3 regions of the Nonomuraea sp. NPDC003709 genome follow, and region 1 is predicted to be linked to each of the others. Evidence: riboswitches for the same ligand, from Rfam matches in the RefSeq annotation. Region 1 holds a riboswitch; each other region holds the start of a gene.

Evidence for each region. Region 1 has a riboswitch for S-adenosylmethionine ahead of ABZX61_RS11260 (aminotransferase class V-fold PLP-dependent enzyme). Riboswitches for the same ligand answer to the same signal wherever they lie in the genome.
Region 2: linked by a shared signal. The riboswitch ahead of ABZX61_RS62980 (extracellular solute-binding protein) and the one ahead of ABZX61_RS11260 (aminotransferase class V-fold PLP-dependent enzyme) in region 1 are both predicted to bind S-adenosylmethionine.
Region 3: linked by a shared signal. The riboswitch ahead of ABZX61_RS42915 (GNAT family protein) and the one ahead of ABZX61_RS11260 (aminotransferase class V-fold PLP-dependent enzyme) in region 1 are both predicted to bind S-adenosylmethionine.

The regions. Positions count from the first base shown of each region.
Region 1 covers NZ_JBEXMW010000003.1:550,015-560,386, forward strand. The annotation lists gene folE (GTP cyclohydrolase I FolE) at 1-487, shown strand, start outside; gene folP (dihydropteroate synthase) at 545-1,402, shown strand; gene ABZX61_RS11225 (nuclear transport factor 2 family protein) at 1,399-1,845, shown strand; gene folB (dihydroneopterin aldolase) at 1,808-2,200, shown strand; gene folK (2-amino-4-hydroxy-6-hydroxymethyldihydropteridine diphosphokinase) at 2,197-2,700, shown strand; gene ABZX61_RS11240 (DUF3180 domain-containing protein) at 2,697-3,152, shown strand; gene ABZX61_RS11245 (acyltransferase) at 3,149-4,219, opposite strand; gene ABZX61_RS11250 (NADH-quinone oxidoreductase subunit D) at 4,216-5,361, opposite strand; gene ABZX61_RS11255 (DoxX family protein) at 5,485-6,135, shown strand; gene ABZX61_RS11260 (aminotransferase class V-fold PLP-dependent enzyme) at 6,144-7,355, opposite strand; SAM riboswitch class IV at 7,482-7,597, opposite strand; gene ABZX61_RS11265 (TerC family protein) at 7,710-8,447, shown strand; gene ABZX61_RS11270 (cytochrome P450) at 8,457-9,650, shown strand; gene ABZX61_RS11275 (SAM-dependent methyltransferase) at 9,634-10,372, opposite strand, start outside.
Region 2 covers NZ_JBEXMW010000049.1:38,556-48,927, forward strand. The annotation lists gene ABZX61_RS62955 (hydantoinase B/oxoprolinase family protein) at 1-643, opposite strand, end outside; gene ABZX61_RS62960 (hydantoinase/oxoprolinase family protein) at 646-2,751, opposite strand; gene ABZX61_RS62965 (ABC transporter permease) at 2,748-3,548, opposite strand; gene ABZX61_RS62970 (ABC transporter permease) at 3,541-4,398, opposite strand; gene ABZX61_RS62975 (ABC transporter ATP-binding protein) at 4,395-5,522, opposite strand; gene ABZX61_RS62980 (extracellular solute-binding protein) at 5,489-6,595, opposite strand; SAM riboswitch class IV at 6,650-6,770, opposite strand; gene ABZX61_RS62985 (DUF5937 family protein) at 6,855-7,829, opposite strand; gene ABZX61_RS62990 (MFS transporter) at 7,889-9,088, shown strand; gene ABZX61_RS62995 (hypothetical protein) at 9,254-10,372, shown strand, end outside.
Region 3 covers NZ_JBEXMW010000018.1:143,564-153,935, forward strand. The annotation lists gene xylB (xylulokinase) at 1-1,350, shown strand, start outside; gene ABZX61_RS42890 (hypothetical protein) at 1,464-2,207, shown strand; gene ABZX61_RS42895 (class I SAM-dependent methyltransferase) at 2,213-3,070, opposite strand; gene ABZX61_RS42900 (hypothetical protein) at 3,673-4,359, opposite strand; gene pyrE (orotate phosphoribosyltransferase) at 4,463-4,987, opposite strand; gene ABZX61_RS42910 (Ig-like domain-containing protein) at 5,268-6,449, shown strand; SAM riboswitch class I at 6,534-6,634, shown strand; gene ABZX61_RS42915 (GNAT family protein) at 6,642-7,271, shown strand; gene ABZX61_RS42920 (hypothetical protein) at 7,446-7,850, opposite strand; gene ABZX61_RS42925 (hypothetical protein) at 9,010-9,951, shown strand; gene ABZX61_RS42930 (hypothetical protein) at 9,984-10,121, opposite strand; gene ABZX61_RS42935 (hypothetical protein) at 10,229-10,372, opposite strand, start outside.

The sequences.
Region 1 (10,372 bases):
CCTCGACACGCCGGCCCGGGTCGCCCGCGCCATGGCCGAGCAGTATTCGGGGCTCGGCCAGAAGCCCGAAGACGTCCTGACCAAGGTCTTCGACGTCGATCACGACGAGATGGTGCTCGTCCGGGACATCGAGGTCTACTCGACCTGCGAGCACCACCTGGTCCCGTTCCACGGTGTGGCCCACGTGGGTTACATCCCCAACGACCGCGGCCAGGTGACGGGCCTGTCGAAGCTGGCCCGGCTGGTCGACGTGTTCGCCCGCCGCCCCCAGGTCCAGGAGCGCATGACGTCCCAGATCGCCGACGCACTCATGCGGGTTCTGGAGCCGCGCGGAGTCATCGTGGTGGTCGAGGCCGAGCATCTGTGCATGACGATGCGCGGCGTACGCAAACCGGGCGCCAAGACCGTCACCTCGGCGGTTCGCGGCGATTTCCGCACGAGCGACAAGACCCGATCTGAGGCGATGGCGCTGATCCTGGGTCGTTGATGACCGAACGGGGACCCACGATGTCAACATGTGTGGGGGAGCGCCTAGGCTTGGCCCATGACTAGCGTGCCCATCAGCGTGCCGGGAGGTGCGGATCGGTGCCTCGTCATGGGTGTGGTCAATGTGACCCCCGATTCGTTCTCCGACGGCGGCCTGTGGTTCGACGAGGCGGCCGCCATCCAGCATGGCCTTGAGCTGGTCCAGGAGGGGGCCGACCTGGTCGACGTGGGCGGCGAGTCCACCCGTCCGGGCGCGGCCAGGGTGTCCCTGGAGGAGGAGCTGGCCAGGGTCGTCCCCGTGATCAGGGCACTCCACGCCGAGGGAGTGGCGGTCAGCGTCGACACGATGCGGGCCGAGGTGGCCAAGGCCGCGGTCGAGGCGGGGGCGCGGCTGGTCAACGACGTGAGCGGTGGTCTCGCCGACCCGGAGATGCCGCGCGTGGTGGCCGCGACCGGCGTCCCGTACGTCGTGATGCACTGGCGCGGCCACAGTCATGACATGGACAACCGCGCGGTCTACGCCGACGTGGTCACCGAGGTCCGCGAGGAGCTCGGCAAGCGGGTCGATCTGGTCCTGGCCGAAGGCGTCACGGAGCAGCAGATCGTGCTCGACCCCGGCCTGGGCTTCGCCAAGAACGCCGAGCACAACTGGGCACTGCTGGCCGGGATCCCCCAGCTGGCCGAGCTCGGCTACCCATTGCTCATCGGAGCGTCGCGCAAGCGCTTCCTCGGGCGCCTGCTGGCAGGTCCTGACGGCACACCCCGGCCGTTCAGCCGCAGCGACGCCGCGACGCTGGCCGTGACCGCACTGGCCGCCCAGGCGGGCGCCTGGTGCGTACGCGTCCACGAGGTGGGTCCCAACGCCGATGCCGTACGCGTGGCAGCCGCATGGAAGAGAGCCGGAGCCAACACATGAGCGTCGACACCGTCGCGATCGAGACGATCAACCAGGAGTTCTACGCCGCGATCGAGAACGCGGATCTCGACAAGATGACCGAGATCTGGTCCGAGGACACCGCCGACGACCAGGTGAGCTGCGTGCACCCGGGCTGGACCCTGCTCAGCGGCCGGTCCGAGGTGCTGCGGTCGTGGGCCCTGATCATGGCCAACACCACCTACATCCAGTTCGTGCTGACCGACGTCGACACGACCGTGCTGGGCGATGTGGCCGTACTCACCTGCGTCGAGAACATCCTCACCGCCGGCGAGGAGGGTGAGTCCAGCTTCGCCGCGGGCAAGGTGGTGGCCAGCAACGTCTACATCCGCACCCCGCAGGGCTGGCGGCTGTGGATGCACCACGGTTCGCCGGTGCTCCAGGGAGATGACGACGAGGAGGAGGAAGGCGAGCTTGAGCCCTGATCGCATCGCTCTCAAGGGCCTGCGGGCCAGGGGGAGGCACGGCGTGCTCCCTGCCGAGCGGGAGCTCGGGCAGGAGTTCGTCGTGGACGCGACGTTGTTCCTCGACACCGCGCCGGCCGCGGCCGGCGACGACCTCACCAAGACCGTCCACTACGGAGAGCTGGCCGAGGCGCTGGTCAAGGTCGTGGAGGGCGAGCCGGTCGCGTTGATAGAGACGCTCGCGCAGCGGCTGGCCGACGTGTGCCTGGCCAGTGAGCTGGTGCGTAGGGTCGAGGTGAGCGTGCACAAACCGGCGGCGCCCATCCCGCTGCCGTTCGACGACGTGGTCGTGACCATTGAGCGGAGCCGCGTATGAAAGTCGTCCTCGCTCTCGGCAGCAATCTGGGGCCCCGGTTCCAGACGTTGCAAGGCGCCGTGGACACCCTGTTCGACGCCCCCGGGCTGGAGTTCGTCCAGGCGTCGCCGGTCTACGAGACCGACCCTGTGGGCGGTCCGCCGGGACAGAAGCCGTATCTCAACGCGATCGTGATCGCGGAGACCACCCTGCAGCCGCGCACGCTCCTGGAGCGGGCACAGAGCGTGGAGAACGCCTTCGGGCGGGTGCGCGCCGAGCGCTGGGGTCCGCGTACGCTCGACGTCGACCTGATCGTGGTGGGCGACACGATCTGCGACGAGCCGGAGCTGACGCTGCCGCATCCGCTCGCTCACGAGCGCGCGTTCGTGCTCGTGCCGTGGGCGAAGGCCGACCCCGACGCGGTGGTGCCCGGGCGCGGCCGGGTGGCGGAGCTGCTGGCGGGCATCGACCAGCAGGGGGTACGCCTGCGCGACGACCTGAAGCTGCAGAGGCCCGATTGAAGCCCACCCATCCGGGCCGCCTGGTCGGCATCATCGCTGTTGTCGCGCTGATCGCGTGGGCGGCGGTCAGGCCCTTCTATTCAGACCTGCCCCTGATGCCGTGGACGGCGATCCCGACCGTGCTGCTGCTGGCCATCGGCGAGGGTTACAGCGCCTGGGTGACCAAGGCCAGGATCGCCAGGAAGCCGGGCACCAAGCCGGTGGAACCGCTGTCGGTGGCCCGGCTGGCGGCGCTGGCCAAGGCGTCGGCGTACGCGGGGGCGGTGTTCGGCGGGTTGTTCGCCGGGTTCGGGCTCTACACGGTGCAGATCCTGGACCGGGAGACGCCGCGGGCGGAGTTCTTCGTCGCGGCGGGGTCGTTCGTGGCCTGCGTGGCGCTGATCTGCGCCGCCCTCTACCTGGAGCACGCCTGCCGGATCCCCAAGGACCAGGACGAGCACAAACCAGACTAGGAGCCCCCACGCCGGCCAAAAAGGTAGATGACCGGGGCGGTGCAGATCAGCGGGCCGAGGATGGCGATCGGGCGCTCCAGCCACCATTTCAGGTCCGGCGGGATCTCGGTGCCCAGGCTGCCGAAGAGCCACCACGACAGGCCCAGCGCGATGGCCATCCCGGTCGTGTGGAAGAGGAAGAGCGGCAGCGAGTATCGGTTGATGAACTCGTTCACCCGGCGCCAGCCCGGACGCTCCAGCACCCGCTCCATCGACGGCCGCAGCACCTCCACCAGCCCGACCTGGAACAGCAGCAGGGCGACGATCACGAACGTGGGCGGCGCCATGTTCGACCATTTGTCGCCCGGCACGCCCACCATCGAGCCCGGGTAGATGCCCGAATAGACCAGGCCGAACAGGGCGAACAGCCCCGTCCAGAGCACCGCGACGTCATAGCGTCTGGGCAGGATGACGATCCGGTCGTAGAAGAACCCGGCCTGGTGGGCGAGCCCCCAGACGATGATCATGTTGAGCCAGCCGACCCAGTCGACCCCGTACCGGAAGCGCACCACGTCCACCACCAGCGACGCGCCGCCGAGCCAGATCAGCGTCAGCACGTCGTAGCGGCGGTGCAGCCAGAGCGCCACGGGCAGCAGCGCGATCAGGACGAGGTAGACGCCCAGGAACCACAGCGGGCTGAGCACCAGCAGCACCACCCGCCACATCCAGTCGACCTGGAACGTGTACGTCACGACCGCCCCGATGGCGATCCACACCCCGGACAGGAACAGGGCGGGTAAAGCCAGCGCGCGGATGCGCCGCCAGACGAACGAGCCGATGCCGACGCCGCGTTCCTTGGCCCGCTCCCAGGACAGCAGGTGCACGTGGCCGCCGACGTAGAAGAACAGCGGCAGCACCTGCAGCAGCCAGGTCAGGATCCACAGCCCCGAGGTGAAGCCCAGGGGGCTGGTGGGCTCGGGGCCGCTCGGCTTCCACTCCAGGATGGTGAACGCCCAGTGCCAGACCACCACGACGCAGAGGCTCAGGGCGCGGAGCCAGTCGACGTACTTGTCGCGCTCGACTTTCACTTGTCGATGTCACCCACGACGAAGAACATCGAGCCGAGGATGGCCACCATGTCGGCGACCAGGTGGCCGGGCAGCATCTCCCGCAGCACCTGGACGTTGCTGTACGAGGCCGAGCGCAGCTTGAGCCGCCACGGGGTCTTGTCCCCCTTGGAGACCAGGTAGTAGCCGTTGATGCCGAGGGGGTTCTCGGTCCACGCGTACGTGTGGCCCTCCGGCACCTTGAGCACCTTCGGCAGGCGCTGGTTGATCGGCCCGGGAGGCAGCGAGCGCAGCCGCGAGACGCAGGCGTCGGCCAGGTCGAGCGAGACCTTGAGCTGGTCGAACAGCACCTCGAACCGGGAGTGGCAGTCGCCGGCCTGCCGCGTGACGACCGTCACGGGCAACTCGGGGTAGGCGAGGTACGGGTCGTCGCGGCGCAGGTCGAAGTCCACACCGGAGGCTCTGGCGATGGGGCCGCTGACGCCGTACTGCATGATCTGCTCGCGGGAGAGCACGCCGACGCCCCTGGTGCGGGCGATGAAGATCTCGTTGTGCAGGATGAGGTTCTCGATGTCGGGCACGCGGCGGCGGGTCTCCGCGACGGCCTCCGACACCCGGTCGAGCCAGCCGAGCGGCAGGTCCTCCTTGAGGCCCCCGACCCGGTTGAACATGTAGTGCATGCGGCCGCCGGAGATCTCCTCCATGACCGCCTGGATGCGCTCGCGCTCGTTGAACGAGTAGAACAGCGGTGTGATCGCGCCGAGCTCCAGCGGATAGGAGCCGAGGAACATCAGATGGTTGAGCACCCGGTTGAGCTCGGCCAGCAGCGTGCGCGCCCACACGGCCCGGACCGGGGGCTCCATGCCGAGCAGGCGTTCGGCGGCCAGCACCACACCCAGCTCGTTCGCGAACCCCGACAGCCAGTCGTGCCTGTTGGCCAGCATGATGATCTGACGGTAGTCGCGGACCTCGAACAGCTTCTCCGCGCCCCGGTGCATGTAGCCGATGATCGGCTCGGCGGCGGTGATGCGTTCGCCGTCGAGCGTCAGCCTGAGCCGGAGCACCCCGTGGGTCGACGGGTGCTGCGGGCCGATGTTGAGGATCATGTCCTCGGTGGCCAGCTCTTTTGCACCCGCGCCGATCCCGACCACACGTTCCGTCATATGGCAATGCTGCCACCGCGCCGGTTGCTGGGCCAGGGCGGGGCCGGGTCAAGGAATGGTACGGAAACGCATCCCTAACTCGGACACGGGGAGGAATACAAGGAACCGGGGGGAGATAACACCATGAAGAGAGTTGTGTTTGATGTCGCGGCGTTGATCGCACGGGTGGTGACCGGCGTGATCTTCTTGGTCCACGGCGCGCAGAAGTGGGAGGGCGGCCTTGCGGCCACGGGGCAGGCGTTCAAGGGGATGGGGATCCCGATGCCGGAGCTCGCCGCCATGTTCGCGACCCTCATCGAGATGGCGGGCGGCATTTTCCTGATCCTGGGCCTGCTGGTGCGCCTGGTGGGGCTGCTGCTGCTGATCAACATGCTGGGCGCCATCACGTACGTGCACGCGGGGCACGGGGTGCTGTCCAGCGCCGGCGGCTGGGAGCTGCCCGGCGCGCTCGGGGCACTGGCCCTGTTGTTCCTGGCGCTGGGGGGCGGCCGGATCGGGATCGACGGGATCTTCGCCGCGATGTTCCGCCGGCGCTCGGAACGCCGGGCCGCCGAGGAGGAAAGCGCCGCGCGGCCACAGCGTCCGGAGCCGTCGAACGTCACGACCAGGCCCGCCGGCCTCACGACGCCCGCCGAGGCGCCTCGGGTGCCCAGGCAGCCGACCGAGCACCGGGCCGGCGGGGTCAACGACGACGACATGAGGGACATCGACGCCCTGGTCTCCGACGAGCCGCCGCCGCACCGCAAGCCGCCGAACCGCTCCGACGCCGTCTAGCGGCCGACTCAGCGATTCACGAGGTCCCGCACGGCCTCGACCAGCCGGTCCACGTGCTCCTGCGTGGAGCCGATGCCGATGGAGGCCCGCACCGCGGAGGCGGTGCCGTCCTCACATCCGCCGTCGGCCTCACCCAACAGGTGCCGGACGAACGGGTGCGCGCAGAACTTGCCGTCGCGCACCCCGATGCCGTACTCGCCGGACAGCACCTCGGCCACCTCGCGGGCCGAGTAGCCGGCCACGGTGAACGACACGATGCCGACGCGCGGGTGGTCGTCCCCCCACAGCGACAGCTCCCGTACGCCCTCGATCGAGGCCAGCCCCGACCGCAGGCGCGCGATCAGCCGCTCCTCCTCCCGCACCAGCGCGGTCCAGCCGGTGGCCGTGAGCGCGTCGCAGGCGGCGGCCAGGGCGATGGCGCCCAGCACGTTCGGGGTGCCCGCCTCGTGGCGCGGCTCCGGGTCGTCGTGCCACTCGGTGTCGTCGCCCACGGAGCGCACCGCGCCGCCGCCCTTGAGGTACGGCTCGCCGTCCGCGAGCCAGTCCCGCCGCCCGATCAGCACCCCGGCGCCGAACGGCGCGTACAGCTTGTGCCCGGAGAAGGCGACGTAGTCCAGGTCGAGCGCGGTCAGGTTGAGCCGCCGGTGCGGTACGAGCTGGGCGGCGTCCACCAGGATGCGGGCGCCGTGCCGGTGCGCGACGTGGGCCAGGGCGGCGATGGGCCACAGCTCGCCGGTGACGTTGGAGGCGGCGGTGACCACGAGCAGCTTGGGGCCGTCGATGCCGGCCAGGGCCGCGTCGGCGGCGCGGACGGCCTCGCCGGGGAAGGCGGGCGGCGCCAGCCGTACGGACTTCTCCCAGGGGAGGAGAGAGGCGTGGTGCTCGGTGTCGAAGACCACGGTGGTGGTGCCGGCGGGCAGGCAGCGGGCCAGGAGGTTCGTGGCGTCGGTGGTGTTGCGGGTGAAGATCACCGCGTCGTCCGGGCGGGCCCCGACGAACGCCCGCACTGTGTGGCGGGCCTGCTCGTAGCGGGCGGTGGTGAGCTGCGAGGCGTAGCCCGCGCCCCGGTGGACGCTGGAGTAGGCCGGGAGCGCGGCGGTGACGGCGGCGCTGACCGGCTCGAGACAGGGGGCGCTGGCGGCGTAGTCGAGGTTGGCGTAGCCGACGAGCCGGCCGCCCTTGACCGGCACCTCGAGGTCGGCCCCGAGCACGGCGGGGATCGGCCTGCCCGTGGTAACCGGGACGGCCTCGGCCTCGGCGGCGCGAGCGGGGACGGAGCTGAAGATCGTCAACGTGGACACGGCACATCTCCCTCAGGGTCATCGGACCCCTGGAAGCAGCCACGGAGCCCGCGCTTGCCCGCCACACTTCGTGACGGACCAGGTCTTCACCCGGGGCACCCCGCCGCGGACGCGAGGGTTGCCGGCCAGCTAGCCGGGGCTTGTCGCTGGCACTCATGACCTACGGCGGAGACTATAACCCAATCCCCTCCATCGATCGCAAGTCGGTGAACTTATCCGGCGGCTGACTCGTTGCTACCGGAAATCCCGCTCATGTGTCATGGAGGTGCGTAAATGTTGGACTGGGTAACCGACCCGCAGATCTGGATCGGTTTCTTCACCCTGGTCGCCCTGGAGATCGTGCTGGGGATCGACAACATCATCTTCATCTCCATCCTGGCCGGGAAACTACCTTCCGAACAGCGGGACAGAGCCCGGGTGCTGGGCCTGGGCGCGGCCCTGATCACCCGGCTGCTCCTGCTGCTCGCCCTGTCGTGGGTGGTGCAGCTCACCGAGCCGCTGTTCGCCGTCTTCGGTCACGAAATATCGGGACGCGACCTGATCCTGCTGCTCGGCGGCCTGTTCCTGCTGGGCAAGAGCGTCACCGAGATCGGCCACAGCATGGACGGTCCCGTGGGCAAGGACGGGAAGAAGGCCGCGGTCGCCTCCTTCGCCTCGGTGATCATCCAGATCATGGTGCTGGACATCGTGTTCTCGCTCGACTCCGTCATCACCGCCGTCGGCATGGTCGACACGCTCGGCGTGATGATCGCGGCGGTCGTGGTGGCGGTGCTGGTGATGCTGTTCGCCTCGGGACCGATCAGCAGGTTCGTGGACCGGCACCCGAGCATCAAGATGCTGGCGCTGTCGTTCCTCGTGCTGATCGGCGTGGTGCTCATCGCCGAGGGCTTCGGCCAGCACATCCCCAAGGGCTACATCTACTTCGCGATGGCGTTCTCGCTCGTCGTCGAGCTGCTGAACATCCGGATGCGGAGCAAGCGGACGGCGCCACAGGAGGATCCCACTCCTTAAGATGAAATAGTGCGATTTGACCCTTGGGATCCGGATTTCGTGGCGCACCCGTACCGGGTGTACGACGAGCTGAGGCGCGAGGCGCCGGTCAGCTACTTCGAGCCGACGAACCAGTGGCTGATCTCACGTCATGCCGACGTGAACGCCCTGCTCAGGGACCGCCGCCTGGGGCGGTCCCACCTCCACGTGGCCACCAACGAGGAGTTCGGGAGGCCGGCGGAGCCGGAGTTCCAGGAGCCGTTCTGGCGGGTGATCAGGGCGGGCATGCTCGACGTGGAGCCGCCGGTGCACACCAGGCTGCGCCGGCTGGTCTCCAAGGCGTTCACGCCGCGCATGGTCGAGTCATTGCGTCCCCGGGTGCGCGCCATCGCCGCGGGCCTGGTGGACGCGTTCGTGGAGAAGGGCGGCGGCGACCTGCTCGCCGAGGTAGCCGAGCCGCTCCCGGTGACGGTGATCGCGGAGATGCTCGGCATCCCCCACGCCGACCGCCACCTGCTGCGCCCCTGGTCGGCGGAGATCTGCGGCATGTACGAGCTCAACCCGAGCCATGAGGCCCAGCACACGGCGGTACGGGCGGCGTCGGAGTTCGCCGACTACCTCAAGACCTTGGCCGCGGAGCGTCGCCGGGCTCCCGGCGACGACCTGATCAGCGCCCTGGCGCAGATCGACGAGCTGACCGAGGACGAGCTGGTCGGCACGTGCGTGCTGCTGCTCAACGCCGGTCACGAGGCCACCGTGAACGTGACGGGCAACGGCTGGTGGTCCCTGTTCCGCAATCCCTCCGAACTGGCCCGGCTGCGCGAGGACCGCTCGCTGCTGCCCACGGCCGTCGAGGAGGTGATGCGCTGGGACACGCCGCTGCAGATGTTCGAACGCTGGGTGCTGGAGGACATCGAGGTGCACGGGGTGGAGATCCCGCGCGGGTCGGAGGTGGCGCTGCTGTTCGGCTCGGCCAACCGCGACCCGGCGGTCTTCGAGGACCCGGACCGGCTCGACGTGGGGCGGGCCGACAATCCGCACATCTCGTTCGGGGCCGGGATCCACTTCTGCCTGGGCGCGCCGCTGGCCCGCATCGAGCTCATCGAGTCGTACGGCGCGCTCCTGGACCGGGCGGCCAAGCTCGAACTGCGGGAGGAGCCGAGCTGGAAGCCCGGCTACATCATCAGGGGGCTGCGGTCGCTGGAGGTCACCGCCGCTGGCTGAGCCAGCCGAACCCGCCGAGCCCCGCCGGGTCGATCAGCTCACCCTCCTCCGACGCCCTGGCCAGCGCCCGGATGTAGGTGCGCGGCTCGGTGCGGGCCAGGTCGATCGGGGGCCTGGTGCCGGTGATCCCCAAAGCCCTCAGCGCGTCGCGCTGTGTGGACAAGGCTGTGGATATCGCGCCGGCCTGGCGCCCGGCCTCGGCGCACGCGTCAAGCGCGACATGAGCCGTGATATCGCAGGTCCCATCGGGGATCGGGGCAACGACCGCGCCGTCGCGGTAACCGGTCAACGTGCCACAGAGCGGCCGGTTATCCACAGGGTGTGCATAATCCACGGCAATCGCTCGGCCCCTTGTGAGGCGTCCCAGGACGGAGGCCCACGCCTCGTCGCGGGGGCGGCCGATCTCCGCGCGCGAGCCCACCCGGGTCAGCGGCCACCACCGGTCGAGCCAGGCGCAGTCGTCCGGTCGCGGCGGCCCGCCGAGGCGCTCCTCGCCGGTGCGGACGTTCACCATGATGAGGCGTGGCCCGGCGGAGGTCTGCTCCACCACGTCGAGCGGCACGTTGTCGAGCCACTCGTTGGCGATGGCCAGGCCCGTGATGCCGGTGGGCACGCTCGGCCGCCAGGCGATCCGCTCGGGCAGGCCGTCCGGCCTGGGGGAGAGGTCGACGGCGGTGACGCGGAGCCGGTCGCGCAGCGCGGGCTCGGCGGCCTCCAGCACC
Region 2 (10,372 bases), on a different contig from region 1:
CGCGCTGCGCGTCGAGCACGGTGGCCAGGCCATGCTGGGCGACGACGCCGGCCAGCCGCTCCCGGCCGGTGCGCAGCGCCGCGCGCATGGCCCTGATGTCGCCGAGGTTCGCCTCGGGGGTGCGGCTGTTGGCCGAGATCAGCGCCTCCACGTCGCGGCTCGGCTCCCCGGCGCGCACCAGCTTGACCGGCGGGATCTGCAGGCCCTCCTGGAAGATCTCGTCGTTGACCGGCGACAGGCTGCTCGGCACCCGGCCGCCGATGTCGGAGCAGTGGATGAACGCCCAGCCGTAGCCGACCAGCTCGCCCTCGTGGAAATACGGCTCGATGAGCTGGATGTCCGTCAGGTGGGTGGCCAGGCCGCCGGAGCGGTACGGATCGTTGGTGATGATCACATCGCCGGGCTCCAGCGGGCCGGCGGCCTGGACGGCGGTCAGCACGTTCAGGCCGACGAAGCCGGAGACTCCGATGCCGCGCGGGTAGGCGACGAAGCCACCGTCCAGGCCCGCGAAGGCGCAGCAGAAGTCGGCGGTCTCCTTGACATACAGGGAGCGGCTGGTGCGCTGCAGGGTGAGGCACATCTCCTCGGTCATGGCGCTGAGCCGGTTGCCGACGATCTCCATGGTGACGGGGTCGAGCCGCACGTTCAGGCCTTCCGACGGGGGTTGTGGGCGCCGTCCGGCCGGCGCAGGTGCAGGTTGCCGGCCTCGTCCACGTCCGCAGACCAGCCGGGCGGCACGACCACGGTGGTGTCGTCCTGCTCGACGATCGCCGGGCCGTCGAACGCGTCCCCCACACCGAGGGACTCGCGCAGGTGGACGTGGGCGTCGTGCCAGGCGCCGGCCAGCAGGACCCGCCTGCGGGCCGTGGGGCGGGGCGCGCCCGTGCCCGGGGGGACGGCGGCGGGCGGCAGCTCGGCCGCCGGACCGACCACGCCGAGCCTGGCGGTGCCGAGCTCGATGGTCGCGCTCTGGTCGCGGAAGCCGTACAGGCGCTCGTGCTCGGCATGGAACGCCTCGGAGACCGCCTCGACGTCCAGGCGGTCCGGGTCGAGGGCGACGCGGAGCTCGTACGCCTGGCCGGAGTAGCGCAGGTCGGCCGCGAACGACAGCCGCCCCCGCAGCCGGGTCTCGCCGTCCTGCTCGGCCAGCCACTCCCGGGCCTGGGCGGACAGCTCGGCGAGCACGCCCGCCAGGCGGGTGGCGCTCGCGGCGTCCAGGGGGCGGCGCAGGCTGCGGGCGAAGTCGCGGCGCAGGTCGGCGCCCGCCGCGCCCAGGGCGCAGAACGTGGCGGCGGTCGGCGGGACCACGATGTGCGCGATCCCGACCTCCTCGGCGAGCATGGCGGCGTGCGTCGGGCCCGCGCCGCCGAACGGCACGAGCGCGAACCGCCGCGGGTCGAGACCGCGCTGCGCCATGATCTTCTGCAGCTCGGTCGCCATCCCCGCCGTCGCCACCCGCAACGCCGACGCCGCCACCCGGTACGCGGCCAGGTCGTCAACGACGCGCTCGCCTCCGGAGGCGAGGTGGGCGGCGATGCCCGACAGGGCCTTGAGCGAGGCGTCGGCGTCGAGGGGCATCCGGCCGCCGAGGAACGTGCGCGGGTCGATCAGCCCGGTCGCCAGGTAGCAGTCCGTCACCGTCGGCCGCTCGCCGCCCCGGCCGTACGCCGCCGGCCCGGGGTCGGCGCCCGCGCTGCCCGGCCCGACCTTGAGCACGCCCGGCCCGTCCACCCAGATGACCGACCCGCCCCCGGCCCCGATCGCGTGCACGGCCACGACCGGCACGATCAGGGGCAGCCCGCCCACCGTGGTGTGGGTGGCCAGCTCGGGCGACCCGTCCACGGACACGGCGATGTCGCTGCTGGTCCCGCCCATGTCGAACGTGACGATGGCCCCCGCCCCCAGCCGGGCGGCCGCCGCCACCCCGGCGGCCGGGCCCGACAGCACGGTCTCGACGGGCCGCTCGGCGGCCGAGCGCAGGCTCATCGAGCCGCCGTTGGACGCGCTGATGAAGATCGGCGCCGACACCCCGAGCCCGCGCACCCGGCTGTCCAGGCGGGCGAAGTAGTCGCGCATGAGCGGCTGGATGTAGGCGTTCATGCAGGCCACCAGGGCACGCTCGTACTCGCGTACCTCCGGCCACACGGTCGCCGAGGCCGTCACCGGCAACGCGGGCAGCCGCTCGCGCAGGCCCACCGCGACGCCCTCCTCGAAGTCCGGGTCGGTGTAACCGTGCAGGATCACGACCGCCGCCGCGTCGGCCCCGGTGGCCCGCAGCCGCGCGGCGACGCGGTCCAGCTCGGCGGCGTCCGGCTCGGCCACGGGTTCGCCCCGCGGGCCCAGCCGGGCGGAGATCTCGACGATGAGGTTGCGGGGGACGAGGGGCTCCTCCTTGCCCGCGTACAGGTCGAAGGAGGATGGCATGCGGCTGCGGCCGATCTCCAGGATGTCGCGGTAGCCCTCGGTCACGACCAGGGCGATGCGCGCGCCGCGCCGCTGGATGACGGCGTTCAGGCCGATCGTGGTGCCGTGGACGAGGCCCGTGACCTCGTCCGGCCGCAGGTCCGCGCGGGCGAGGAGGGCCGCCAGCCCGTCCGCGACCGCCAGGGACGGGTCGGCGGGCGTGCTCGGCTCCTTGTGGTGCACCACGAGGCCGCGGTCCGGCACGGAGGCCACGAGGTCGGTGAACGTCCCCCCGACGTCGATGCCGATCCGCGCCCCGGTCGCGGTCGCCGTATCCGTGCTTGTCATAGGGCCTCCGAAATGCGAGCGAATCGGTCCGCGACCACCATCACCACCACGCTCGCCGCCATGAGCAGCGTGGACACCGCGGCCATCGACGGGTCGAGCTGGTACTGCACGGCCGAGAAGATGCGCAGCGGCACCGTCGTGGTGTTCGCGCCCGCCACCAGGGCCGTGACGGCGACCTCGCCGAGCGAGGTGACCGCGGCGAGGATCGCGCCCGCGAGGATGCCGGGCCGCAGCAGCGGCAGCGTCACGGTCAGGAACACCCGGACCCGCCCGGCGCCCAGGCTCAGGGCGGCCCGCTCCAGCGCCGGGTCGAGTTGCGCGGCGCTCACCATGACCGCCCGCACCACGAACGGCAGCGCCACCAGCGAGTGCGCCAGCCACAGCCCGGTCACCGAGTTGACGAGGCCGACGCCGTGGAAGTAGTAGAGCAGGCCGAGCGCGACGATGATCTCCGGGACCATCAGCGGCGACAGCGCGAACCCCTGCAGCGGTCTCCGGCCGGGGAACGACCCCTGCGCCAGCCCGTACGCCGCCAGCGTCCCGATGACCACGGTCGTCGGCACCACCAGGAGCACCAGCAGGCCGCTCAGCCGGAACGAGACCCGCCAGTCGGGCGAGCCGAGCACCTCGGCGTACCAGCGCAGCGACAGCCCCGACGGCGGGAACGCCATCGAGCCCGCCCGGTTGAACGAGCTCGTCACCAGCACGACCAGCGGCGCGATCAGGAACAGGAACACCAGCGCCGCCAGAGCCGCGGCCACCAGCCGCACGATCCTGTCGTAGCCCCGCTCACCCATGAAAGCGCCTCTCCCAGATCCGGAACACGCCCGCCAGCAGCCCCGTGGACACGACGGTCAGCGCGAGCAGCGCGAAGCTCAGCGCCGCCGCCACCGGGTAGTCGAACACCGTCGTCACCTGGTCGTAGACCCGGATGCCGGTCAGCGGCTGGGTCACCCCGCCGACCAGCAGCGGCGTGATGTAGATGCCCATGGCCAGCGCGAAGACGATGAGGGCGCCGGTGACCGCGCCGGGCAGGCTGAGCGGGACCGTGACCCGCAGGAACGTCCTGACCGGCCCGGCTCCGAGCGTCTGCGAGGCCCGGTGCAGGTTGCGGTCCAGCCCGCCGAGCGCCGTCGTGAGCGGGATGATCGCGAACGGCAGCAGCACGTGCGTCACCGCGACCACGACGGCCGGGTAGCTGGTGAGCAGCTGGGCGGGCTGGTCACGCAGCCCGGAGGCGACGAGCGCACGGTTGACGAGCCCGTTGCCGGACAGCAGCACGACCCATCCGTAGGTGCGTACGACCACGCTGGTCAGCAGCGGCGAGATCACGATGACGAACAGCAGGGTCCGCACGACGCCGGGCCGCCGGCGGGCCAGGAAATACGCGGCCGGGTACGCCAGCGCCACGCACAGCACCGCCACCAGGAGCGCGGTGGCCAGGGTCCGGAGCAGGGAGCTGTAGAAGTACGGCTCGGTGAACACCCGGGCGTACTGCCCGAAGGTGAAGCCGGGCAGCGCCGCGTTGAAGGCGTCGACGGGGCTGAAGCTGAGCCGCAGCAGCCCGACGAGGGGGACCAGGAACAGCGCGGCCAGGAAGGCGACGAGCGGCAGGACGTACGGCAGGCCCGCCCACCGGCGTGTCATGGCGCCTCCGTTTCCAGGAGGATGACGTCGGCCGGATCCCAGTGCGCGAGCACGGACGTGCCCGCGCCGGGCGGGTCCTCGGTGCCCGCGCCGGTGTCGGCGACCTGCACGCTCAAGATGCGTCCGTCGGCCAGCCGCACCTCCACGTGCCAGGCGTCCCCGGCGAAGGCCCGATACCCCACCGTCCCGGCAACGGCGCCGACCACTCGGCCGGCCCCCGGGCCCGGTGTGGCCAGGCGGATGCGTTCGGGGCGGACGGCGACGACGGCGCGCCCGCCCGGCCACAGCGACAGCGGGCCGCACTCGACCACGATCCCGCCGGAGTCCAGCGCGCCCGAGCCGGTCACCGTGCCCTCCAGGACGTTGGCCGCGCCGATGAACTGCGCGACGAACCGGGTCGCCGGCCGCCGATAGACCTCGTCGGGGGTGCCGAGCTGCTCGACCCGGCCGCCGTTCATGACGGCCACCCGGTCCGACAGCGCGAGCGCCTCCTCCTGGTCGTGCGTGACGAAGACCATGGTGGTGCCGATGCGCCGCTGGATGGCGCGCAGCTCCACCCGCATCTCCCTGCGCAGCTTGGCGTCCAGGTTGGACAGCGGCTCGTCCAGCAGCAGCACGGCGGGCCGGATGGCCAGGGCGCGGGCGAGGGCGACCCGCTGCTGCTGCCCGCCGGACAGCTGGCGGGGCCGCCGCCCGGCGTACCCCTCCAGGCCGACCAGGCTCAGCGCCTCCCGCACCCGCTCGTCCCGCTCCCGCCGGTCGAGCCGGCGCACGCGCAGCCCGTACGCCACGTTGGCGGCCACGGTCATGTGCGGGAAGAGCGCGTAGTTCTGGAACACCATGCCCAGACCCCGCCGGTACGGGGGCCGCCGGGTCACGTCGGAGCCGTCGATCACGATCCGCCCGGCCGTGGGCTGGACGAACCCGGCGACGCAGTTGAGCAGCGTCGTCTTGCCGCAGCCGCTGGGCCCGAGGATCGACAGGAACTCGCCCTTGCGGATCGACAGCCGGTCCAGGTCGAGCACGCGCGCGCCGTCGTACCCGGCGGCGAGCCCTTCGATCTCGACGTGCCCGCCGCCTTCTTCCGGGGTCAGCCGAAGATCTGGTTCCACCGCTGCTGCCATTCGTTCAGCTTCGGGGTGGCCACCGCGTAGTCCACCCAGATGAACTTCTTGAAGACGTCGGGACCGTGCTTCACCTTCTGCTCGAACGGCTCGCTGTAGGAGATCGAGTCGTTGCCCGCGGCGTACCAGGTGCCCTCGGCGAACGGCTTCTGGTTCTGCGCGGCCGTCAGGTGGTCGAGGAACTTGTTCGCCAGGTCGCTCTTCTGCGTCCCCGCGGCGACGAAGTACGAGGTCAGCGCGCCGACAGGGCCGGACTTGGGGTAGGTGAAGCCGATCGGGGAGCCGGCCTGGGCCATGGCGAAGGCGCGGCCGTCCCAGAAGGGCATGATCCAGGCGTCGCCGTTCTCGATGACGGTGGCGGCGTTGCCCGCGTTGGCGGGGAAGGAGGACACGCAGCCCTTCAGCGTCGCGAGCTTGTCGAACGCCTTGTCCACGGCGGCCGGGTCGGACAGCGTGCCGCCCTGGGAGGTGACCAGGGCCGAGAAGAACTCCAGGCCGGGGTTGTAGGTGAGCGGCGGGAGGGCGACGTGGCCGCAGTACTGCTTGTCGAAGATGTCAGCCCAGTCCGCGGGCGGCGTCTTGATCTTGTCGGTGCGGTAGAGGAGGCCGGTGGAGCCGGTGGTCAGCGGCACTCCGTACTGCTTGCCGTCATACGCGGACTTGCCGGCGAGGACCGGGTCCAGCTCCTTGAAGTGCGCGAGCCCGTCGGTGGCCAGCGGCTGGAGCAGCCCGGCGGAGGCCGCGGGCAGCGACGCGTCCGGGGTGAACGCGATGACGTCGAACGGCGGGTTCTTGCCGCCGGCCGCGCGCAGCTTGGTGAGCCATTCGGCGTTCGCGCCGTAGACGAGGTTCACCTTGGCGCCGGTGTCGCGTTCGAACGGCTCCACGAACGACTTCTTGAACAGTTCTCCCCACGCGCCCGCGAACGCGGTCACCGTGAGCTCCTGCTTCGCCGCGCCGCCGGTGCCCGTGGAGCCGCCGGTGGAGCCGCCCGTGTCGACGCCGCCGCAGGCCGTGACCGCCAGCGCGACCACCATGCCCAGTCCCGCGAGGCGAGTGAATCCGCCCTTCATCTTTCCCTTTCCTTTTCGAGCAGCCGGCCAAGGGCGCAGGGCAGCACGACTCGACATCCGCGCTTGCCGTCAGCAGCACCATTCGGCTCGACGACCGTGTCATCACCCGGGGCACCCCGCCGCGGTGGGAGGGTTGCCGTCCAGCAAGCCGGGGCTTCGCACTGGACTCGTGACATAAGCGACTATATCAGTAGGATTTACCTGGATATGGCATGAGGTGATGCTTAGTGGCTTTTGTCTCTTTTGTGCGAGGGTGTGCTCAGCCGTTGACCAGGGCGTCGCCGAGGGGCGTGCGCGCGTACAGGACGCCGCGGCCGACGCGGGTGCCCGCGATCAGGCCCGTCCTGCGCAGCGCCGCCAGATGGCCGCCGGTGGTGCCCAGGCTCTGCCCGAGCAGGGCCGCGAGCTGGGTGGTGGTGGCGGGCTCGGCCAGCTCGGCGAGGATGCGGGCGCGGCTGCGGCCGATCAGGGCCGACAGGTCGGCGTCGGCCGCGGCGGGCACGGCCGCGGCGCCCCTCGCGGGGTAGATCATCGCGTACGGCCAGGCGTCCTCCAGATAGGCGCCGACGGCGGTCGTGAACGCCGACGGCAGGAAGAGCAGCCCCTTGCCGCCGAGCCGGCGCAGCCCGTGGAGGCTGGTCAGCTCGACCTCGATCTGCCCCCGGGGCCGCCAGTGGACCTGCGGGCTGAGGTCCTCCAGCGCCGCCGCCCAGCCGTAGGCCGCCAGCCGTCCCGCCCGATGGGCGACGTCGCGCTGCAGGATCGCGCGGAAGCGCGGCCAGTCGTGGGAGACGATCTCCGTCCAGAGCGCCTCGTACGCGTCGGCGAACCGCTCCACCACCCGCGGTCCCGCCAGCAACTCCCTGACCCCGCCCGCCGCCGGCCGCCCGGCGAGCGCCCGAGCGATCTCCGCGTGCGCCTGCTCCAGCGGCGTCCTGCGCATGGCGGCCAGCTCAGCCTCGAACGGCACGTCCACCGCCGTCGGCGGCGGGGCGATGAAGGCGACGTTCGTGCCGCGCCGGTTGCCGCTGATCGCGTCCGAGGCCCGCAGCACGGGGTGCGTGCGTTCGAGCTCCCGGTACGTGCCCCGCCACCGAGCGGCCCACCGGCCGTGCACGCCCGCCTCCAGCCGGCCCGCCAGCACCCACTGCGCGTGCATGGTCTCGATCAGCGGCGAGATCGCGAACCTGGTGGCCACCAGGTCCTGCGGGGTGACCTCGATTCTTACGGGCACCTTTCGGTTATATCCGAAAGAGTCGCCGGCTCGCCGGTCCGGTCCGCACCATCGTGGACGTGAATGGGGCGACGTTCGGCGAGGTGTTCGCCGTCAAGGAGTTCCGGGTCCTGTTCGGCAGCTTCGCGCTGCTGGTCGGCGGGGACTCGATCAAGATGCTGGCCCTGTCCGTGCTGGTCTATGCGCGGACCGGCTCGGTCGGCCTGTCGGCCGCCGCGTACATGGCCGGCTGGCTGCCGTTCATCGTGGGCGGGCTGTTGCTGCTCTCGCTGGCCGACCGGCTGCCGCCGCGGGCGCTGATGGTGACCGGCGAGGTGGTCAGGGCGGTGACGTGCCTGCTGCTGGCCTTCGCGGGGTTGCCGGTCTGGGCGATGCTGGCGCTGGTGCTGGTCACTGGGCTGTTCACGCCGGTCTTCTTCGCCGCGCGGGCGGCGATGCTGCCCGACGTGCTGCCCGGCGATGCGTTCGTGCTCGGGCGGTCGGTCCTGAACGTGGCCTCCGCGAGCGCGCAGATCGCGGGGCTGGCGGCCGGGGGCGCGTTCCTGGCCGTCGCCGGGCCCTCGGGGGCGCTGGCCACGACCGCGGGCCTGGCCGCGGTGGCCGCCGTGGTGCTGCGGGCCGGACTGCCGTACCGGCCCGCCCGGGGCACGGCGCGGGCGGGCGCGGTGCGCCAGACGCTGCGGGTCAACCGGCGGCTGCTGGCCGACGGGCGGGTGCGCGGGCTGCTGCTGGCGGGGTGGCTGCCGTGCGTGTTCCTGGCCGGGGCCGAGGCCATGGTCGTGCCCTATCTGGGCGGGCAGGGGCAGGCCGGGGTGGTGCTCGCGGCGGCGGCCGTCGGGATGGCGGTGGGGGAGTTCGCGGTGGGCAGGTTCGCCGCGCCGGGGCTGCGGGAGCGGCTGTCGTTTCCGCTGGCGGTGCTGCTCGGCGTGCCCTGGGTGGGGTTCGCGCTCGGGCCGGGGATGGCGTGGGCCGCCGTGCTGGCCGCGGTGGCGACCGCGGGGCTGTCGTACCAGCTGGGGTTGCAGCGGCGGTTCGTCGAGTCGGTGCCCGAGGAGGTGCGGGGGCAGGCGTTCGGGCTGCAGTCGTCCGGGCTGATGACGGGGCAGGCGGCCGGGGCGGCGCTGGTCGGGGCGCTCGGAGAGGTGATCGCCCCCGGGCCCGCGATCGCGGTGGCGGGCGGTGCCGGGGTCCTGGTCGCGCTGGCGATGGCGGGCGTGCTGCGCCCGGGCGGTACGCGCGAAGCGGCCCCTCACCTCTGACCGGCCGGTGAGCGTGCGGCGGGCCCTCGCCGTTGACCGGCCGTTGAGCGCGCGGCGGGCCCGGCTGCCGAGCTCGCGCAGCCCCGCCGCTGATCGGCCGCGCCCCCGGCACGGGCGCGGAAAACCCCCCGCGATCGGGCGTGTCCCGGCTATATGGTGCCGTTCGTGGACACTCTGGAAAGCCTCGTCATCGCCCGGCGGCTGCGCGTGCCCATCGGCGCCGCGCCCGCCGGATCCGGGTCCGGCTGGGGGGAGATCGCCGCCCGCCAGCTCGACGCGGCGCTGCTCAGCGTCGGCTTCACGTGCTCGGCCGCGCTGCTCGAGCGGCTGTCCGGGCTGCGCGGCGAGACCGTGGTCGACCTCGGCGTCCGCATTCTGGCCGCCGTCCGCACGCTCGTGGGTGACCACGTCCGGCACAACGCGTACTTCCTCGACTTCCCCAAGAACGTGCCCGACACCCTGGAGTTCTGGGCCGGGCTGCTGCGCGAGGCCCTGCTCGACCCGGTCGCCGCCGCCCGCGTCGAGACCTCGGCGCTCAACCTGCTCTCCCTGCCCGGCTACGGCCGTTACCAGCACACCTACGCCGACCTGCTGGCCGCGCACGCCGAGCTGATCCCGCTGGCCGGGGACCGGGTGACCGTGCTGGAGCTGGGCGGGAGCCTGGAGTCGGAGGCGCGGGAGCTCTACTTCTCGCTGGCGGGCTCCGAGGTGCCCCTGGCCGCCGAGGACCTGGCCGCGCTGCGCCTGCTGGCCGGGTTCTGCGCCGACGAGCCCGAGCGCATCCCCGTGCGCGAGAACCGCGCGATCGTCAACGAGGTCCGGCTGACCGAGGGCCGGCCGCTGCTGGTCGACACCGTGACCGACGTGCTCCGGCTCGCCTGCGGCTGCTCCGGCGGCGATGTCACGCTGGCCGAGCCCACCAGGTTCCGCTCGTTCCGCCGGGCCGAGCGCCGCGCCCTGCTGGGAGCCCTGGACGCGGTCGCCTCCCCGGCCAGGCTCGGCGACGTGCCGCGCCACCGGGAGGAGTGGAAGCGGCTCGGCGAACGGCTGCACCCCCACGAGTACCCGCAGTTCCCGCGCGCCCTGGCCGTCTTCGACACGGCCAGGGGCACGCGCCCGGCCCCAAGCCTGGACGGCCGGGTCGAGGCCGCCCTGTCGGCGGGCCGCACCGCCGAGGCGGTGAAGCTGCTGGAGCAGGCCCCGGGCGCGCTGCTGCGCCGCCTCGACCACCTGCTGCGGACCGGCCTGTCCACGTCGGCCGTGCTGGACGCCGCGGAAGGGGCC
Region 3 (10,372 bases), on a different contig from region 1:
CGTGACGCTGAGACGGGCGCGCTGGTCCGGCAGGGCCGCGCGCCGCATACCGACGGCACGGAGGTGCATCCGTCGCACTGGTGGGACGCGTTGTTGCGGGCCATCGAGGAGGCCGGCGGGCTGGACGACGTGCTCGCCGTCAGCGTGGGCGGGCAGCAGCATGGCATGGTCTGCCTAGACGAGTCCGGAAATGTCGTACGTGATGCCCTGTTGTGGAACGACACCCGCTCCGCGCAGGCCGCCGCCGACCTCGTGTCGGAGCTGGGCGGGCCGGAGGCCTGGGCCACCGCCGTCGGGTCGGTGCCGGTCGCCTCGTTCACGGTGACCAAGCTGCGCTGGCTGGCCGAGCACGAGCCGGACAACGCGGCCCGTACGGCGGCCGTCTGCCTGCCGCACGACTGGCTCTCCTGGCGCCTGGCCGGCGCGTTCGCCTCGGGGACCTTCTCGGCCGACTCCCCGGTGCCGCCGCTCGACCGGCTCGCCACGGACCGGGGGGACGCCTCGGGCACGGGCTACTGGTCACCGTCGACGGGCGCGTACCGGACGGATCTGCTGAAGCTGGCGTTCGGCTCGATCCCCCTGCTGCCCCGGGTGCTGGGGCCGGACGAGGCGGCGTACGAAGGGGGCGCGGCGCTGATCGCCCCCGGCACGGGCGACAACATGGCGGCGGCGCTCGGCGTGGGCGCCCGTTCCGGCGACGTCGTGGTGTCGCTGGGCACCTCCGGCACCGTGTTCGCGGTCGCGGAGTCGCCCAGCGCCGACCCGACGGGCGCGGTGGCCGGCTTCGCCGACGCGACGGGACGGTTCCTGCCGCTGGTGTGCACGCTCAACGCCGCCCGCGTCATGGACGCCGCCGCCCGCATCGCCGGGGTGAGCCTGGACGCGCTGAGCGATCTGGCTCTCCAGGCCCCGCCGGGGTCGGGCGGGCTGACGCTGGTGCCGTACCTGGAGGGCGAGCGCACCCCCAACCGCCCGACCGCGACGGGCTCCGTCCACGGGCTGACCCTGGCCACCTCGACCCCCGCCCACCTGGCGCGGGCGGCCATCGAGGGCATGCTGTGCGGCCTCGCCGACGCTCTCGACGCGCTGGGCACCAAGCCGGAGCGGGTGCTGCTGATCGGCGGCGCGGCCCGTTCCGAGGCGGTCCGCCGCATCGCCCCGACGATCTTCGGTGTCCCGATCACGGTGCCGCCGCCGGCCGAGTACGTCGCCAACGGCGCCGCGTACCAGGCCGCCACACTGGTCACCACGCCGGACTGGCGGTCGGAGGAGACGGAGACGTACGAAGGGGACGCCGTCCCGTCGATCCGCGACCGCTACGCCCGCGCCACCACCCACATCCTCGACTGACACCTGTCCGGCTTGTTTCCGGTCGCCTGCCCGGCGCCCCTGACTTTCGACAGGGGCGCCGGTTGACCATCGGCCGATGACGGGCCCACCTCAGCGGCGCCAGGCTCGCTCCCATGAACACACCCTCCTCTCTCACCGGCGCCCCGATGGACATTCCCTTCCCCGGACGATGGATCGGCGGCGTGACGCTCATCGTGGGACCGGTGATCATGTCCGCCGGATACCTGCTGCGTCATCTGAGCACGGTCACCGCCCTCACCCCTCAGCAGCAGGCCTGGGCCGAGGCACAGCCCTTCGCCGCCTACGGCCAGCTCCTCACCTACACGTCGGCGCCCGCCCTGCTCACCCTCTCCTACGCGGTGTTCGCGTTGGGGGCGCTGCTGCTCTTCCCCGCCTTCGTCGCCCTGGCCCAGCAGGTGGGCGGCCACCTCGCCTACTGGGGCGCCACGCTGCTGGTCATCGGCCTGTTCGCCCGCCTGTACTTCGCCGGCGCCGACCAGACCGCCTTCCAGCTCACCGAGGTCATCGGCCTGGACCAGGCGACGAGCGCGATCATGAAGGAGTATGTGGACATCTCCTACGGACCGTGGCGGGTACCGGTCTGGGCCTCCGTCGGCCAGTACGCGGGCTCGCTGCTGCTGGCCATCGCCGCCTGGCGCTCAGGCCTCTTCGGCACCGCCCGCGCCGTGATGTTGCTGCTGGCAGGAGGTACGTGGATGGGCGTGCTGAAGGGCGCCTCCATCCCCGACGTGCTGGTCACCGGCCTGCTCTGCGTGGCCCTGGTCCCGCTCGGCGCCCGGATGCTCCGTGACCGGCCGCCCGCCACGACCGGCCGGCCGAAGGCGCTGAGTTGGTGAGCGGGTCAGGGCTTTCGGAGATGCCAGACGATCAAGGCGGGAGTGTCCCGATAGGCCACCGCCGCCGCTTCCGAACACCACCGCTGAGCGAGAGGGCCACCGTGCCCGCCGTACGACTCGCCCCACCGAGGTTCGTGGCAGGCCACGATCCGCAGCCCTGCCTCGTGGATGGCGTTGATGTAGTCACTGGCCAGGAAGCGGCTGGCCGGCATGGCCCGTACGCCCCCGTCCGATCCCGCCACCCTCGGCACGCCTCCCAGATACAGCGACAGCGGATGGATGTCCGACAGCACCACGTGCCCACCGGGGCGAGCGACACGGGCCAGTTCGGCCAGCGGCGGCCCCAGGGCCGGCAGATGGGTCAACGCCAGCGCGCAGACCACCGCATCGAAACTCTCCGACGGGACCGGCATGCGACACAGGTCCCCCTGATGGAACTCCCCGTCCGGAGCCTTGGCCTCCGCTCTGGCAAGCATCTCCGCCGAGGAGTCCACGCCGACGACCTCATGCCCCAGCCCGGCCAGGAACGCGGCATGCCGGCCGGTGCCGCACGCGGCGTCCAGCGCCCGCCCCACCGCCAACGTTTCCAGGATGCGCCGCACCAGCGGCTCCTCCACGGCGATCAGCGGGTTTCCTTCGCCGTCGTATTGCTCAGCCCACTGCGCGTACCCCTCCGTGGTGGAGGCCTGGCCGACGACCACGCCCGCGTTCAGCTCCGGATCCGGGTCGGTCACCATCTTGCGGATCTCGGCGATCCGCTCCTCCACAAAGGCCGCATCCCCCAGATCACCCGCCTGCGCGCGTAACAGCGCGATTCCTTCCAGCCCCAGCAGCCAGGCCAGCGAGTGAGCGTAGAAAGGCATGCCGACACGATAAGAACCACGCCATCGCCACCGCGACTCAATTAAGGCGGAGCCGTTCACCCTCCGGAGTCTGGTTAAACGACAGAGTCGCCGCAGGCGGGCGACTGCGCCGCGTACCCTTCGGCGACCAGCAGGTACACGCAGTTCAACGCGAGGGCCGGTCAGAACGGCAACGAAATGACGCTCTGCCTGCGCATAGATGTCCGGTCGACAGGGCGAGAATCTCGCGCACGATCACTGCCACTGTCTCCTCAGGGGCCCTGACCAACGCTACTCACGATCTTCAACCCTCCCACAAGAGGCCGGCCGGTGCGGGATCGGCTCTCCTCGTACCGGCACCACCCCTGAACCTGGGTTTCCTAGGGACATTTCCCGGAGTCACCGCGGCAACCGAGGGTCCACGCCGCTCTTCCGAGTACTGGCCGTACTATCTTCCGGGCAAATGGATACGCCATCGGGCTGGACCGCGCAGAGTTGTCGAAAGCGATGAACGTCATATACGGCTACGAACCGACGGTCGCCACGGTCTCCGGCATCGGCATCACCGAGACCACGCCATTGGTTCCATGAATGCGTACAACTCTTCCGCGGAGCCCGAGTAATCAAGACCCGTAGACGTTCGTAAGCGGCAGATAGGCACTGAAGTGGTCGGCCACAATATCCGCCACAGCCTCCGCATCATCGACCCCATCCACTTCCAGAACCCGGATGCCCAAACGACGAGCGGAACGAACGGCCTCGTCGGCGACGAGCCGGTCTCGGGCGAGTCGGTTGCGCTGTGCTCGATCAGGATCGCTGACCTGGTGATCGACGGCGGCGGCCCGGGGCAGCTCGCGAACCTGACGCCGGCGGAACTCTTCGCTCGGCACCATGACGATCATTCGCCAGGTTGAGTCGATGATGGGAGCGACCAGTTCGGGACGCAGCCCCCAGCCTTCGGCGACGACCGGCCGCCCCGAAACCAGGCCACGCAGGTCGTCCAGAACCCATTCGAACCGCGCGGGAAACCCGGCCAGGATCTCGTCGGCCATTTTCTGCGGGCTGGTGTTCACCCAGACGGCGTCCGGCTCAGGGTCCGCGATGGGCTCGCCAAGCCGCACGCGACGGGCGATCCGACGGTCATTGTGCGCACGTGCGTCGTGATAGTCGTAGTGATAGGCGGTCAGCCCGTACCGGGTGGCCAGCAGCCTGGCGACGGTGGATTTGCCGGCCCATTGTCCCCCTCCGATCCACAGGGCGTTGTGCAAGGTGCCGAACGGATCCCAGACCTCGCTATTTGTGGCGTTCACGGTTACAGCATGGCGACGGCACCGACCAAAGAAACAGTCTTGTTCTGCCCGCCCGGACGGGTGACGATCGTAGAGAGAAGCCCTTGTCGATGGGCCCGGCGGATCAGTCCGTCATGCGCAGATCGGTCGCGGTCAACAACGACGAAAGCCTGATGCCTTCCGCGGCCAACGCCGCCGCACCTCCCTGCTCGCGGTCGATGACGCACAATGCCTCACTGACCTGGGCCCCGAGGCTCCGCAGCTCAGCAGTGGACAGGACGATCTGGCCACCGCTGGTGACAACATCCTCAACCACCAGAACCCGCCGCCCCACCACATCCGCACCCTCGGCCAGACGACAGGTCCCGTACGCCTTGGCCTGCTTACGGACGAACGCACACGGCAGACCGGTGTGCCGGCCAAGCGCGGTGACCACCGGAATCCCGCCCATCTCAAGCCCGGCCAACACCTCGATGTCCCCCGGGACCACGGGCGCCATCGCCCGAGCGATGTCATCCAGCAGAACGGGATCACCCTCGAACTTGTACTTGTCGAAGTACTCGGTGGCGGTACGTCCTGAGCGGAGCACGAAGTGGCCGGTGAGGTGGGCTGCGGCATGAATCCTGCGAGCCAGGTCAGAGCGCGTCACAGGCACCCAGTCTCCCAGAGGTATGGCGGACGCGCTCAGGGCCGCCCACACAGCCGAGAAGCAAGAACGGCCTCACCTCATGGTGGGCGGGTGCCACGTCCCGAGGTCCCACTCCTCGATCTCGCAGACGCCCTCTGGATACGCCTGCCTCGCAACCTGCCGCATCGATCAAGGCACTTTTGCATTGTTACCCACAGTTATGGGCATATAGCTCTCCGTATCGCTAATAGGCCGTCTTGTCCGAAAGATGCCTATTTGTCGGGGAATGGAGGCATCGACGATGCGGAACGGCCGAACCATACTCGTCAGCACGTTCACGGCTACGCTGCTGCTGACCGCAGGCTGCACCTCGGGTGGCTCGAACCCACCACCGCCCGCCGGCCCACAGGAGCGGGCCCTCGCAGCCAAGCTGTCGATCATCCCGGCGAACGGCACGAAGAAGGTGCCCCCGGACGCCGGGGTCAGTGTCAAGGCCACCGACGGCAAGGTCACCAAGCTGACCGTCGCCGACGCCAAGGGGCATGAGGTCCGCGGAACCCTCGGCGCGGACGGGACGTGGCACCCCACGTGGCCGCTGCGGCCCTCGACCGCGTACACGGTCAGCGCGCAGGCGACCGGCAGGGACGGCAAACCCGTCACCGCGCGGGCCACGTTCACCACGCTCAAGCCGAAGCGGGTGCTGGAGAGCGGCATGTCCCCGCTGGACGGCGAGAAGGTCGGCGTCGGCATGCCCGTCCAGCTCCTGCTGTCGCGCCCCATGACCGCCAGGAGCGACCGGGCCGCGGTCGAGAGGTCGCTGGAGGTGCGGATGTCGAAGCCGGTCGAAGGCGCGTGGAGCTGGGTGAGCGACCGCGAGGTCCAGTTCAGGCCGCGCGAGTACTGGCCTGTCGGCGAGAAGATCACGGTGGTCGCGCACCTGGCCGGGCTGCGCGCGGGCCGGGACCTGTGGGGCACCAGGGACCGCAGCCTGACGTTCACGGTCGGCGACGAGCACATCACCAAGATCCGCAATGCCACCCACCGGGCGGTCGTGCGGGAGAACGGCAAGGTCGTCAAGGCCATCCCGGTCAGCCTGGGCAAGAAGGGCGACGAAAGCTGGTCCGGCGTCATGATCGCCCAGGAGAAGGCCGCGTCGACCCTCATGGACTCGGCCACCATCGGCAGGCCCGGCGAGTACTACGCCCATACCAAGTGGAATGTCAGGATGACCTACAGCGGCATGTTCTTCCACGCCGCGCCCTGGTCGACCGGCGCGCAGGGCAACAGCAACGTCAGCCATGGCTGCGTGAACGCCAGCATGGCCAACGCCCGCTGGTTCTACAACTTCACGCAGCGGGGAGACATCATCGAGGTCACGGGGACGTCGCGGAAGCTCGAGTTCGGCAACGGGCCGACGCCGTGGGCGAAGTCATGGGACGACTGGCTCGCGGGCAGCGCCCTCGGCAGGTCGATCAACGCCTGATGGGAGAAACCGCGTCGGTTTGATTGGGCGGACCCGCTTGCGAATTGACGGTGTCCGCCTGTGCGGGCATGATCTCGACTCGGTAGTTCATCCAGAGGATCTGAGGGACCTGGCCCTGTGACGGTCCGGCAACCTCCCCGGCGGGAAACCCGCGGGAAAGGTGCCAATGCCAGGAACGATGAGGGAGAGCTGATGAGCGTGCGGCTTGATGTTCCTGTCCTTTCCGGGGATCTGGTGCGGTTGGAGCCGCTGGCGATGCGACATGCGCCGGATCTCGCGGAGGCGGCCGAGGAGGATCGGTCGTCCTACGACTTCACGCTGGTGCCTCGCGCTCGCGAGATACCGGACTACCTGGCGGCCCAGCTCGTCCGCGACGGGCTGACCCCATTCGCGCAGGTTCGGCTTACCGACGGCAAGGCGGTGGGCTGCACCGGCCTGTGGGATCCCCGCAGGTGGCCGGACCGGCCGGACCTGCGCGCGATCGAGATCGGCTTCACCTGGCTGGCCGCCTCGGCGCAGGGCACCGGGATCAATGCCGAGGCGAAGCTGTTGCTGCTGTCGTATGCGTTCGACACGCTCGGCGTTGCCCGCGTCGACCTGAAGACCGACGCCCGCAACCACCGGTGCCGCCAGGCCTTGGAACACCTCGGCATCCCCTTCGAGGGCGTGCTGCGCGCCTGGTCCATGTCGTGGGCGCACGGGGAGGAGGGCAAGGTCCGCGACTCGGCCATGTTCGCAGTGGTCGCCGAAGACTGGCCAACCGTCAAACCGGCACTGCAAGCCCGTCTCACCGCCGTGAGCTCCCGTTCGCCGGCCCTCTGAGAAGCTTCGGCTGGGTGCGGTGAGGCGCCCCTGAGCGTCTGAACACTGCCTGTCGGTAAGTTCGGCGCCCACCAGCTTGGCCGCCCGGTGGCGGGACTCGACCCGTGCCTGACCCGTCACGCCGCCTTGTCACGGGGTCCGGAGCGGACCCCGTGACACGAGGTTGACATCCCATCAAGCAGCGTCGAGCGCTGCGGTGATCTTGCGGGTCATCTCGACCAGAGTGGGACTGGGCCGGCCCTGGTGGGTACGGGCGGCTGCTTCGAGGGCGACGCTGACGGTGCTGCGGAAGTTGTCGGCCTCGGCCGGATCCTGCTGCTTGAGCAGGCTCATGGATGCGGTCAGGGCCGGCAGCACCAGGTCGGCGAGGTCGGCGACGGACTTGCCGTACTTCACGCCCTTGGGCGCCTTGGTGAGCACGTGCCCTACCAGGCCGGTCGCGGAGGTCAGGGCGATGGAGCCCTCGGTGGCGACCTTGTGGGCCGAGCCGGCGGCACCAGCGGCGGACATCAGGGAGACGGCGCCCCACGCGGCGGTCCGCAGGGTGAGCTTGTCCTGGTCGATGAGGGTGATGGACATGGTGCTGTACTCCTTCAGGTCTGCTATGAAACGGGCTTCCACGGGGGGCGGGGGCGAGCTGGGCGTGCCCCGGTTCGCGCTCTGTGCATTCACTGTCACCGACCGCTCTGATACCGGGCCGTTGGCGTGCTGACACAGCCGCTGACACCGACACAGCATCCGACCTGATCGCCCCCAGGACACCGCCTGTCGCGCTCCTGCCCTCCTACGGGCGCAGTCCGAGGAAGGGCTCAAGGCTGGGAAACAGGTGGACCGATCATGATCTGGTCTTCACCACGAAGCTTGGCGACCCGATCGAGCGCACGGAGGACTGGAAGCAGTGGAAGCCCATCCTCAAACAGGCCTACCTACAGGACGCCCGAGTCCACGATGCCCTCCTCATCGAGCAGAGTGTTCAGGAGACCCATGTGAGTACTGCACCCATGCAGCAACCCTCCAGATGAAAGACTCCGGGGACCGCATAGACGGCGGCCCTCTGGGGGTCTCCCTGATCAGGGACGGTTAAGGTCCTCGATCGCGAGCACGACGGCTGTGACAAGAAACCCCAATCCCACGCCCACCAGCGCGATCACCGCTGTGGTCGCATCGCCCCCTGCTCCGGTGAGAACGACCCAGCCGGCCGCTACGAGTAACAACCAGCCGAGAAGGACGAGACTACGAGCTCCACTACGGCAAGTTCCGCGGCTGCGCTTCACCGCATCAGCAGCTCGGATCCTGTGTGTCCCTATCGGTTCCACCTGGATCACCTGGCCGCGCTGGTCTCCATGGGATGGCTATGGGCCAAACAGAGTTAGGCGGATGATCGCCTCTGCTGTGGTACCCAACTCCATCTCCCAAGCTCAGGGTGCCGTCACGCAAGAAGCCACGCGTCCCTGGGCGACGCGACTTCCATGCACTGGGCCGCGGTGCGGCCAGCTGACGCATGGTCTTTCCACGGCCTGGTGATCGCCTGATCTTGTCTGGCATGGATCACGCACGTGACATGGGCATGGGTTTTCGGGGTAGGTCGAATTGCCAGGCGGCCGGATCCTACGACGTCGCCCAGACAGCCACAGTCAGCGTCAGCGAATTTGCAGAGGGCACGCGGCCGCCAGTATTCGCGGTGGAGGGCTCGATGAACACGCGGACAGCTCAGCCCCAGGTTGGGATCACCCCGAACATGTTCGGAATCTCCTACGGGTTGGCCGGTCTGGCCACCTGCTGGGGGTACGCGGCCATGCGGGGGGTGGCGCCCGCGCTGGTGGCCGACGTCCTGTTCATCGTCACCGCCGTCGTGTGGCTGGTGCTCATCGTCGGCTACGTGTCGCAGGTTCCGCGCCGACCCGGTGGCTGGCGCGCCGAACTGGCCGATCCGGTGCTGGCGCCGTTCGTGTCGCTGATCCCGATCGTCGGCATGCTCCTGGCGACCGGCCTGATGCCCCACGCCCCCACCGCCGGCCGGTGGCTGTTCGCCGTCTTCGCCGCCGCCACCACCATCCTGGCCGGGTGGATCACCGGCCAATGGATCGTCGAAGAGCTCGACCTGGATCGGTTGCACTCCGGCTACGTCCTGCCCGCCGTCGCTGGAGGACTCATCGCCTCCATCGGTGCCGCCCGCGCTGGCTGGATCGCCATCGCCCACGCGTTCATGGGCCTCGGCGTCATTTCGTGGCTGCTCATCGGCTCCGTCATCATGGCCCGGCTACTGTTCCGCCCCCGCCTGCCTGCGCCACTGCTGCCCACCCTGGCCATCGAGATCGCACCGCCCGCTCTCGGCGGTCTTGCCTACCTGGCCATCACCCACGACAAGGTTGACGCCGTCGCCCTGGTGTTCGGCGGCTTCACCGCGCTCGCCGTCATCGTCCAACTCCGGCTGATCCCCGTGTACCGCCGGTTGGCATTCGGCCCCGCGTTCTGGTCCTTCGCGTTCCCATACGCCGCCGTCGCCATCTTCGCCCTGCACTGGATCAGCTACGGAAGGCCCGTCGGGTACACGGTGTGGGCCTGGTGCGTACTGCTCGCGATCACAGCCTTCATCGCCGCGCTCGCCGCCAAGACGACGACCGCCCTCGCCAGCCGTAGATTCCTGCCCCGACTCCAGCAACCGCAAGCACCGCAGTAACGACATACCAGCCGACAGTGGATCACAGGCAATCACTTCCCCCAGATGAGGATCCACTCGCTCTGCGGGGCATCCGGCCAGTACGGAACCCACTGCTGGGCGGCGGCCACGATGGCCCCGCCGTCCAGGTCAACGATGCTCAGCTCAACGCCGCCGACAGGCCACTCCACGCCGAATTCGAAGGTCTCACGAGGTGGCCGAGGGTCAAAGCCACAGCCCCAAGTCCCCCCAAGATCTGGGAGAGGGCCTTCCGCCTGCGGAGGACGCTGGATTGCAACTAGAACTGCAACTGAGGAGCGGTCATCACGGGAGGCATGACCTCGATGATGCGTGCCGTTCCAGAGGGTCGTCGCCTCTCATGCATGGTGATCAGGTCACCCGGCTCAAGGTGCCACCAGTGCCCTGGGGTCAGAGGAAGCAG